Regions from separate parts of the Paenibacillus sp. HWE-109 genome, predicted to be linked through region 3. Evidence: riboswitches for the same ligand, from Rfam matches in the RefSeq annotation. Region 3 holds a riboswitch; each other region holds the start of a gene.
The links. Region 3 has a riboswitch for thiamine pyrophosphate ahead of LOZ80_RS27045 (thiamine phosphate synthase). Riboswitches for the same ligand answer to the same signal wherever they lie in the genome.
Positions count from the first base shown of each region.

Region 1: another riboswitch for thiamine pyrophosphate. It lies ahead of LOZ80_RS33235 (ECF transporter S component); the one in region 3 lies ahead of LOZ80_RS27045 (thiamine phosphate synthase).
Region 2: another riboswitch for thiamine pyrophosphate. It lies ahead of LOZ80_RS09370 (ABC transporter substrate-binding protein); the one in region 3 lies ahead of LOZ80_RS27045 (thiamine phosphate synthase).

Region 1 covers NZ_CP091881.1:7,729,695-7,732,968, reverse strand. The annotation lists gene LOZ80_RS33240 (ABC transporter ATP-binding protein) at 1-897, opposite strand, end outside; gene LOZ80_RS33235 (ECF transporter S component) at 902-1,498, opposite strand; TPP riboswitch at 1,597-1,706, opposite strand; gene LOZ80_RS33230 (methyl-accepting chemotaxis protein) at 1,764-3,209, opposite strand.
Region 2 covers NZ_CP091881.1:2,330,687-2,333,960, reverse strand. The annotation lists gene LOZ80_RS09380 (ABC transporter permease) at 1-300, opposite strand, end outside; gene LOZ80_RS09375 (thiamine-binding protein) at 300-590, opposite strand; gene LOZ80_RS09370 (ABC transporter substrate-binding protein) at 634-1,650, opposite strand; TPP riboswitch at 1,864-1,972, opposite strand; gene LOZ80_RS09365 (YnfA family protein) at 2,037-2,363, opposite strand; gene LOZ80_RS09360 (VOC family protein) at 2,410-2,829, opposite strand; gene LOZ80_RS09355 (patatin-like phospholipase family protein) at 2,850-3,274, opposite strand, start outside.
Region 3 covers NZ_CP091881.1:6,325,518-6,328,791, forward strand. The annotation lists gene LOZ80_RS27030 (thiazole synthase) at 1-141, opposite strand, end outside; gene thiS (sulfur carrier protein ThiS) at 147-350, opposite strand; gene thiO (glycine oxidase ThiO) at 334-1,551, opposite strand; gene LOZ80_RS27045 (thiamine phosphate synthase) at 1,552-2,172, opposite strand; TPP riboswitch at 2,285-2,383, opposite strand; gene LOZ80_RS27050 (bile acid:sodium symporter family protein) at 2,538-3,274, shown strand, end outside.

The DNA of each region.
Region 1 (3,274 bases), 1.4 Mb from region 3:
GCCGATCACGGCAATCCAATCGCCAGGATACACCTGTAAGTTATCCACAGAGGTCTTAACCTGCCCGCCGCGAAGCCCGGCGAAATTACGGAAGATCATGACAGGCTGCAGGCTCTGCGCATCTGTTCTTACAGATCTGCCCGCGCCCCATCCCCCATTCGCTTGTTCATAATCATCCCAGACACCTGGATACCAAATGCCGTATTCCGCAATCTGTTTCCTATATGCCTGGAATATTTGCTGCGGAGGACCATCCGCCAATAGCTCTCCATTTGGAGCCATCACGATGATGCGATCAATCAGATCGAGCATTCCGCTGATTTTATGCTCCACGATCACCAGTGTCTTATCGGAGCTGATCTCGCGGATAGTGTCCCATACTTGCCGGGTCCCTTCCTCATCGAGAAGCGCGGTCGGCTCATCCAAGAACAGCACCTCAGGCTCCAACGCAAGCACACTCGCTATCGCCAGCCGCTGCTTCATCCCTTGGGACAACTGACCGATTAACGTATGCGTATCCGCCAGATCCAGCCCCACTAACTGGAGATAGTAGGCGATCCTTGCAGGCATTTCTTCGCGCGGCACTTGCAAATTTTCCAGTACAAAAGCAATTTCCTCATCCACATACGGCATGCAGAACTGGGTATCCGGGTCTTGAAAAACATACCCCCATCTGGTCGGTGTGCGAATTTCTTCCGCTTTCAGCGGGATTTCGATAATATCAGGGACAATCCCGCTGAGCACTTGAAGCAGTGTTGATTTGCCTGAACCGCTTGGCCCCAGCAGCAGCACTTTTTCCCCTGGCTCAATAGAAAAGGAAACCCCCTGAAATAACAGGGGGGCGTCTTCTCCGGGATATTTTAGCCTAAGATTGGTAACTCCTATTCGCTCACTCATCGCATTACCCCAGTACGTCGTAATCTTTCTTCGAAACAGGTCGAATCAGATTCAGTACTCCTGTGCGTCCTAACGCACTTGCCAAATAGTAAGCGAATACGCCTGCAATCAAGGCGCTTCCCAAGAGACGCAGTCCAATAAACAAGCAATAATTCCAGAACGTCAGTTGATCAATATACCCATAATAGCTGTCAATGAACAGAGACAACACCGCGGATGCGATAGCTGCCAGAACCGTCACGCCAACGTTCACACGACGATATAGGAAGAGTGCAAAGATAAGTTCCGCTCCCAATCCCTGCAAAATACCATAAACAAGCGTAGCTGGGCCCCATGACCCGCCAAACAACGCTTCAATAGTTGCCGCCGCGAGTTCAGCCAGCAGGGCAACCCCCGGTTTGCGAATGACGAGGAAAGCGAAGGTCGCTGCCATAAACCACATGCCATAACCGAGCTGGTCAGCGTGCAGCCCTATGGGCTTTAACATATCGTACACTGGCCCCCAAATGCGATAAATAACCCCAAATACCGCTGCGATCACGATTGTGATCAGAATATCGGTTAATTTTAACCCCTTGCTTGCTGTTGCTTTTTGCGCCATCTGATTTTCGACTCCTTTTCTTGGAACGTTTTTGGTAAATGAGATAGGCGAACACGTAAAAAAAGCCCACCGAATACCGGCAGGCATAAACTTAGTGCTAGGAAAGGCACTTCATTCTCTACGCTGGCATTATCCAGATCAGATTAACGGTCAGTGGCATAGGGCCACTATCTCAGCCTGACTTCATCAAGCACCCGTGTTGCTATTCATTTGGCTTAACTGTAGCTGATTGCCTGCTGTTTGGCAATCCTTTTTTTGGAACCTCTTATTTCTCTATCAAATGCTGCAGGTCATGCGTGAGCCCGTTCAATTGGCGGATGCTATCTACAATATCCTCAACGCGTTTCTGTTGGACTTCCGCACTGGCCAAAACCTGTTCAACCGAAGCTGCAGATTGCTGGGTAATCGCCGCGACGGACGTCATCTCCTCAGCTACGCGCTGCGATGAACTGTGCAAAAGATTGTTCATCTGCTGCAAATTCTCGGCTTGTTCCATTACCTCAGCCGTATTTCTATGGATGACTTCGAAGAGTTGATCCACGCTTTCTGCTGACTTTTTGCCTGATTCTACAGCTGTTTTGCCGATAGCAACCTTCGCAACCGCTGACTCCACTTTATTCTGAATAGAGCCCAGAATTTCCGAAATATCCGTTGATGCCATATGCGCATTCTGTGCCAACTTACGAATTTCATTGGCGACTACCGAGAATCCTTGTCCATGTTCCCCAGCTCGCGCAGCCTCAATCGATGCATTCAACGACAGCAGGTTCGTTTGATTCGCTATTTCGGCAATGGTCGTTACGATATTTCCGATTTTCACATTTTCTTCGTTGACTTCATTCATGATGTCCGATGTTTCCGTCACTATTTCAGTAATATCCTTGATTTTGAGCGCTAAATCTTCCATTTGACTCTTGCCTTCATTCGTCATTTTCGCCGTATCCCGGGATCTGCTGCTCATCGTGTTGGAAGCGGAAGACGTCTGTTCAACCGTCTCATTCACATCTTGAATGGCCGATGTAATGTCCGTGATACTGGTCGCTTGGGAGTCGATACCGATAGAGATTTCTTGGAAAGCAGCTACGACTTCTTCAGTGATTCGGCCTGTCACCGAGGCATTCTCCTGCAGTGTTTGGCTTGATGTGCCAAGCACTTCCGTCGTTTTGCGAACGCCTGTTAAAACCTCTTCCGTCTTAACCCGCGCAAGCTCCGACTCCCTTACACTCTTAGCTACATTAGCCAGCATCCGCGTTCCGATTTGCCCCTGCCCAATAAGTGTAATGATGGTCAAGACATAGAAAACATTAATCGCAATCAGATCGACACTGCCCGGAAGGGTTGAACAGAAATAATTCAAATTGATAAGACCGATTACGCCATTAAGTATCAGTGGCCGAAAGTTCATATACAAGGAAACGAGCGTAAGTCCGAGGTACAAAATAAGGATGCTGGATAGAGCAGGATCATTGGCCATGAAGAAATAGGAAATGACATTAAACCCAATAGCAATGACATACATCGTGTAGGGTACCCAGATTTTTTTCCACACCAGCAAGGTACAAATCAACGCAATCGGTGCCCCATAAGCCAGTAGAATCATAATTAAATCCGGTGATCTGTAAGCGGCTGCAAGACCCAAAACTAAACAGCCCCATAATAGCTTAACCATCAATCCATTTCTTCTATGAAGCTCTAATTTCTGTTCCGACACTTTCGCTTTCTCCCCTTTTTTCTACATAAATAGACATGAATCGCAGTATTCAACAAAAGGGCCGC
Region 2 (3,274 bases), 4.0 Mb from region 3:
AAGAATCAACAGCGGATAGAATCCGGCTTTGAGCGCGGGTATCCGGTGCAGACAACCAGCGACGACAGCGCCGCCTGTTACACCGACAGCGAAGCCCATTAACATCAATCGCAGAGTGGCGAAGCTATGCATCCAGACGCGCGGCATATCCGTTGTACCGTCTCTCCATATCTTGAGCGGACTCGGCAGCAGCCAACTCGCTGTTCCTCCCCAAGTCACTGTTAGCTGCCATATAAGCAGCAGAAGGATGACCACGACAATAGGTGGCCATCCTGCTTTGAACCAGCGTTGCTGTTTCATTATCTGTATTTCTCCGTTAACTTGTCCATCGACGCTCCAGAGGGGTTGAAATATATTTTCACTTGGGAAATAACGTTAGGGCTGCCCATTTCAATCATTGCGGCGTTCATATCCTGAATGATTGCCAGCAATTGATCCAATTCCCCTTCCATCGTTGTTTCCAACGGTGAAACGAAATATTTCACACCAGATTTCGCGATCACCTCAATCGCTCGATCGACATAAGGAATCACATCTTCATTATTTTTCGTTTTAGGAATGATTTGAATACTAACAAGTGCATTAGCCATGGGAATTGCTCCTTCCAATTGATCGTCTGATTTCAGTTCGAGCTTATTTCGCAGCTGCTGGCAAGAAATTGTTCGTAAAAGCAGCGTCTACATCCAGGTTCTTCTCCAGAAGCTTATGCTCCAGCATCCAGTTCGCATAATTTTCCCAGACTGCCCGTTTTTGTTCACCCCAACGCGGGGCATCATCCTGATAACGTGTGCTTAGCCATTTTTGGCTAGCAAGCACAAGCTTTTTATCCAAGTCTGGAACTGCTTTGATCAGAATGTTCGCCGCATCATCTGGCTTGCTGATTGCGAATTGATAGCCCTTGGTCGCTGCTGCCATGAAGGCTTTCACGACTTCTGGTTTTTCTTTGATCATTTTCTCATTCGTTGCCAGAACAGGTGTGTAATAATCCAGTTTATCGGAGTATTTATTCAAATAAATCATATTTAGCGGCTCTCCACGCAGCTCAGCATCCACGCCGGTCCAAGCGTAGTATATCCAGGCAAAATCAATATCACGTTTCACCGCTGTGAAGTAATCAGCTTCACCAATATTAACAATCTTCACTTTGCTCGGATCCGCTTTCTCTGATTGCATGAGGGATTCAATCATAGCATTTTCAGCCGGAGCCCCCCAACCACCGTATGTTTTATTCTCAAAATCCTTGGGCGATTTGATGTTCTTCGCCACCGGCGAAGCAAATCCTGATGTATTATGCTGGATCACTGCGGCAAGCGAAACCAAAGGAACACCTTGGATACGACCTTGTGTAATGCTTTCTTGATAACTAACCCCGAATTCAGCAGCTCCTGAAGCGATCATCGTATCCGCGCCGCCCTCTCCGGGAGCGATGATTTGCACATTCAAGCCTTCTTGTTCGAAAAAGCCTTGATCCTTAGCCACGTACAGTCCCGTATGATTCGTGTTCGGCGTCCAGTCCAAAACCACCTTAATATTCGTCAGTGCCTTGGCCGGTTTGGCCGATTCCGTCGGTTTAACGGCTTCATTGCCACACGCTGCCAACGCGATAGACAGGCTTACCAGCATCCATGGTGCGATTTTCTTCCAGTTCATTCCTAGTTTCCCCTCTCGTCTTTACATCCAACCATAAGAAAAAGCTCCCATTATCCGGGAGCGCCATAAGTAGAAAATGATAAACCCTATCGAAGCTTGACCGAAAGGACGTGCATTTGTGTGAATTCTCTACGCTGGCATTACCCAAGATACAAAAAAGCCGCAAAAGACAAAATCGTCTCGTGCGGCGTATACGTTGACATTAGTACACTAATTAATTGTACTATCATTCTCTGCGCTAGCATTACCTAGATCAGATCGAACGGTCAGCGGTATATCCCGCACTCTCAGCCTGACTAATCAAGCTCCCGGTTGGTGGTTATTCAATTCACATAAGAGAAATATACCCCTACTTATTGAATTAAGCAAGCTTACCTTCTAAATTATTAACTTCTAGGGGCCCAAAGCATAATGGAGACCCCTACAACACAAACAGCAGCTCCGATCCAATCGTACATATCAGGTGTTTTTTTATCAACAAACCATCCCCACAGCACGGCAAGAATGATGAATACACCGCCGTAAGCTGCATAGACTCGCCCAAATGTTGGAAAGCTCTGCAGAGTTGGAATAATACCGTACAAGACAAGGATTATTCCTCCTACAATACCGTACGAGAGTGGCTTGGATTCTCGCAGCCAGAGCCACACCAGGTATCCTCCGCCAATTTCAGCGATCCCAGCGATTACGAAAAGCAGGATAGTTAACAACAATCACGAATACTCCTTTCCAAGAGCAAGTTCCGTTGTACTTAACAGGTTACTCCTTATCATTCCCTAGTAAATTCAACTGCCAGGAAACACCAAACTTGTCCCCAACCCAACCGAATTTCTTACTGAACGGATAGGTCCCGAGCGCCATATAGACTTGACCATCCTGCGATAGTTGAGCAAAAACACGCTCAATCTCCTCTTCCGTTTCGCAATTTACATAAAGTGAAATGGATGGCGTGAACGTAAATGCATGTTTCACACTGCTGTCTATACACATAAACTCCTGTCCATGGATGGAAAACCTCGCCTGCATCACACTGCCCTCCGCTCCCGCTTCATTCTGGCCGTATCGCTTTATGCTGACGATTTCAGATTGATCGAAGACAGAAGTATACAGATTCATAGCTTCTTCGGCCTGGCCAGTGAACATCAAAAATGTTGTGATTTTTTGTTGAGATACGCCCATACGAACAGCTCCTTTGTCGCTTATGTCAATAACCAGTTTTTTAATTGGGAACCCATCCGCTTCGCATCCGAGTAGCCCAAATCATGCAGATCTTCCAATTTCTTCGGGTTCTTCTCCATCCGGCCTACAAGCACTTTGGCAGAAGGACGGATGATGATTGCACTGCCATCAGCTTCCATTTTGGAAATGGTCTCCAAGGTAGCATTGTAGATTTCACTTCGATTCACAAGCACATTCACGAGGCCGTCATATTTCGGATAAAAGCTTTTGGCAAGCCACCGTTGTTTGAATGGACTCTTGCGATATCCTTGTTCTTTGGTCAGCACGATAATGTGTTTCTTATTGCCATCCGCAACTGACTTCTGTACCGGAATCGGATCGACCAATCCGCCATCGAATAACGTGCGGCCTTCGTAATGAATCGGCTTTGCTACAAACGGCAGTG
Region 3 (3,274 bases):
AATATTCATCCGACGCACAGCAAACGTCAAAATTTGCGACTCACTGGCAGCAACTGCCTGCTTTTGGATATCAAAATCCGGGAACTTCCCCGTGCCTAACAATAAACGTGAACGAAACTCATAAGGACCAATTTTTAACATGTGAATTATCCCCCTCCGACAAAATGTACGATCTCGATTTGATGTCCTTCCGAAAGCTGAGCTTCGGCATGATCTTCCTTTTGTAAAATAGCTTGATTATGTTCCACTACGAGCATTTTTTCACCCAAAGCAAAATGCTCGAGCAGCTGGTCAATGGTCCGAATGGTATCCGGAACTTCCACCGATTCACCGTTAATGTGCAGCTTCAATGCTTTGCAGCTCCTTTCTACTTCCGTTTGTTGCTGACAAATGGGACTGGTCCTGCTGCACGACACGCTTGGATACTGCTGAAAAATCCGGGCTAAAAGCGTCCAGCCACGGCTCCACGCCTAATGCCGTTCCCAGTTCGCCAACGACTTGATCGGCAATTACCTTACCGGTAATTGGACTAAGCACAATCCCGTTGCGGTAATGCCCGCATGCCGCATACAGCCCCTCATACTCCGGTACTTTGCCGATGTAAGGCAAGCCATCGGCTGTCTGCGGCCGCAGCCCCGACCAGGCCTTCTCCCACTCCGCAGCGCCGATTGCAGGCATAAGCTGCCTCGCCCGATCCATCAGCTCGGCAAGCCCCGCCATCGACACCTTCCGGTCGTAGCTGTGCGGTACCATTGTTGCGCCGACCAGCAATCGACCGCCAGCTTTAGGGACAATATAGCACCCTGGTGTAAACAGGGTTTTCCTAAGTTCCTGCTTCGGTGTCAGCACCGAGAAGCACTCGCCCTTCACGGGATACATCGGCAGCTCGATGCCGATGCCAGCCAGAAGCTGCCCGCTCCACGTGCCGGCAGCCACAATGACTTGCTCGCTCCATAGCGGACCTTCGCTCGTCATTACGCCGCTGATTCGGCTGCCGTCCTTCAGCAGCGCCTGCACTTGGGCGAATTCTTGCACTTTCGCCCCGAGTACCCTCGCTGCCTGCGCGTACGCCGCCGCCAACCGTGGCGCCTCCACCTGCCCATCCTCTGGCAGGTATAGAGCTCCGCACGTCGCCCCGCTGAGAGCGGGCTCCAGCTTGGCGGCTACGGCTGCGCTCAGCCACTGCGCTTGCTCGCCCGCTGCGAGCTGCAGCTTCTCACGCGCCCGCAGCTCGCGCTCTTGCTCATCGCTGAACGCGACGTTCAGCAGACCCTCACGGACGAGGCCGATGTCGATGCCCGTTAGATCTTTCAGTTCCTCGCTCAGCTGCGGGAACATCGCCCGGCTGTGACGGGCCCACTGGAACAGCGGGCCTGTGTCCGCCATCTCGGACTGCGCGCCGAGCATACCTGCTGCCGCTGCAGAGGCTTCCGTGCCTAACCTGCTGCGTTCCAGCAGGGTAACGGCCTGGCCCCGCTTCGCCAGATAATAGGCAATGGATGAGCCTATGACACCACCGCCGACAATAAGAACATCACTCGTCTGCTTCATTTAACTCACCTCCGTTCGCTCTAGTCCGTATTTGTAAGCCAGCACCGCAGCGACTGGATCAGCCGCTTCCCAGATGCCGCTCATGACCGCTACACCTGAAGCTCCTGCATCCAGGACAGATTGAACACGCCCAGGTGTTATGCCGCCGATTGCGATCACTGGAATGGAGACGCTGCCTGCCACATTTTGCAGTTGTTGCAATCCCCTAGGCTCAGCGCCTTCCTTCGATCTTGTCTCAAAAATATGACCATACAGCAGATAATCCGCGCCCTCTTCTTCTCGAAGCTGAGCCTCTTCCTTGCTATGAATCGATAGCCCAATCCGCTGCACGCCTTTGCAAGAATTCTGGATTGTCGGCAGTGCCGGCGAACGGCCAGGGAGGTGAAGACCAGCGAGTTTCTCTGCTGCCGCTATCCAGGGAAAGCCATTCATGTAAATCCTGTCCGCAGGGATTCCTTTATCAAGCAGAAACTGCAAACCGATGTAATTTTCATCCATAGATCTCGCTTTTTCGCGAATATGGATCGCTGTCACATAGGGATGAATCTCGGCGGCAATGGCCGCCAGCTCCGCCCACGCCAACTTCCCATTCGATATAACGTGCAGCTCATGTTCTGGCATCGAAAACGGCCTCCTTTGTTCAAAAGGTCTAAAAACCACACAAAAAAACCACTTTTCGCAAAGAAAAGTGGTTGTAGGTTGCCGCATAATAAACATGCATAGATGGGGCGCCAATGATCGTTTTCCACTTTCCTCCGCTGGTATGACCCAGTTCAGGTTCGAAGGGTTCAGATTACTCTGTCTCAGCCTCACGGCGCCCCTAGGGATACAAATGTATGCAATTGCTACCTATCATAGCACGTCATCCAGCAGTTGGAAATAGAAACTTTCTATCAGCCCCTATTCTAGTCACAGGCTCTGATTCCTCCTATAATAGGGAGAACGAATCACCCCCTGATGAGCTACACGAAAGGATGTTCACCTAGATGCTGTTGCAATTCAATCGTCAGTTGGAAAAGATTTTGCCTCTTATTACACCCGTCAGTGTTCTTATCGGCGTTCTTTTGGGCAGTCATTTATCCGGCTTCACTTTTTTATCTCCTTGGCTGTTTGCCTTCATGACTTTCTCTGGCAGCATCAGCTCCAGCTTCAAAGAGTTTGTCAAAGTAGTCGTCCAACCGCTGCCCCTCATCACCACACTGCTGATTTTGCATGTCGGTATGCCCCTCATTGCTTTGGGACTTGGACATGCCGTTTACAGTCACGAACCTTTGACGATTACGGGTCTTATTCTCGCAGCAGCGATACCTACGGGTATCACCAGCTTTGTCTGGGTTGCGATTTATCGCGGCAATATCGTACTGACGCTATCCATTATTTTAATGGATACGATTCTTTCCCCGTTTGTCGTGCCTTACACCTTATCGGCTTTGGTGGGTACGAAAGTCCAGCTGGACTCTTTGGCCATGATGAAAGGTCTCTTCTTCATGATCGTGGTCCCGTCATTAATCGGGATGCTGTTAAACCAATGGACAAAAGGCCAGATCAAAGAAAAATGGAGCGGACGTCTCGGCCCTTTCTCCAAAATAACGATGGGAATCGTTGTCGCTATCAACAGCTCCGTGATCGCCCCCTACTTGCGTGATTTCGACGCTGAATTGTTAGGCTTAGCCGGTCTCGTTCTGCTTATAGCTTCGCTAGGCTACATGCTGGGATGGCTGAT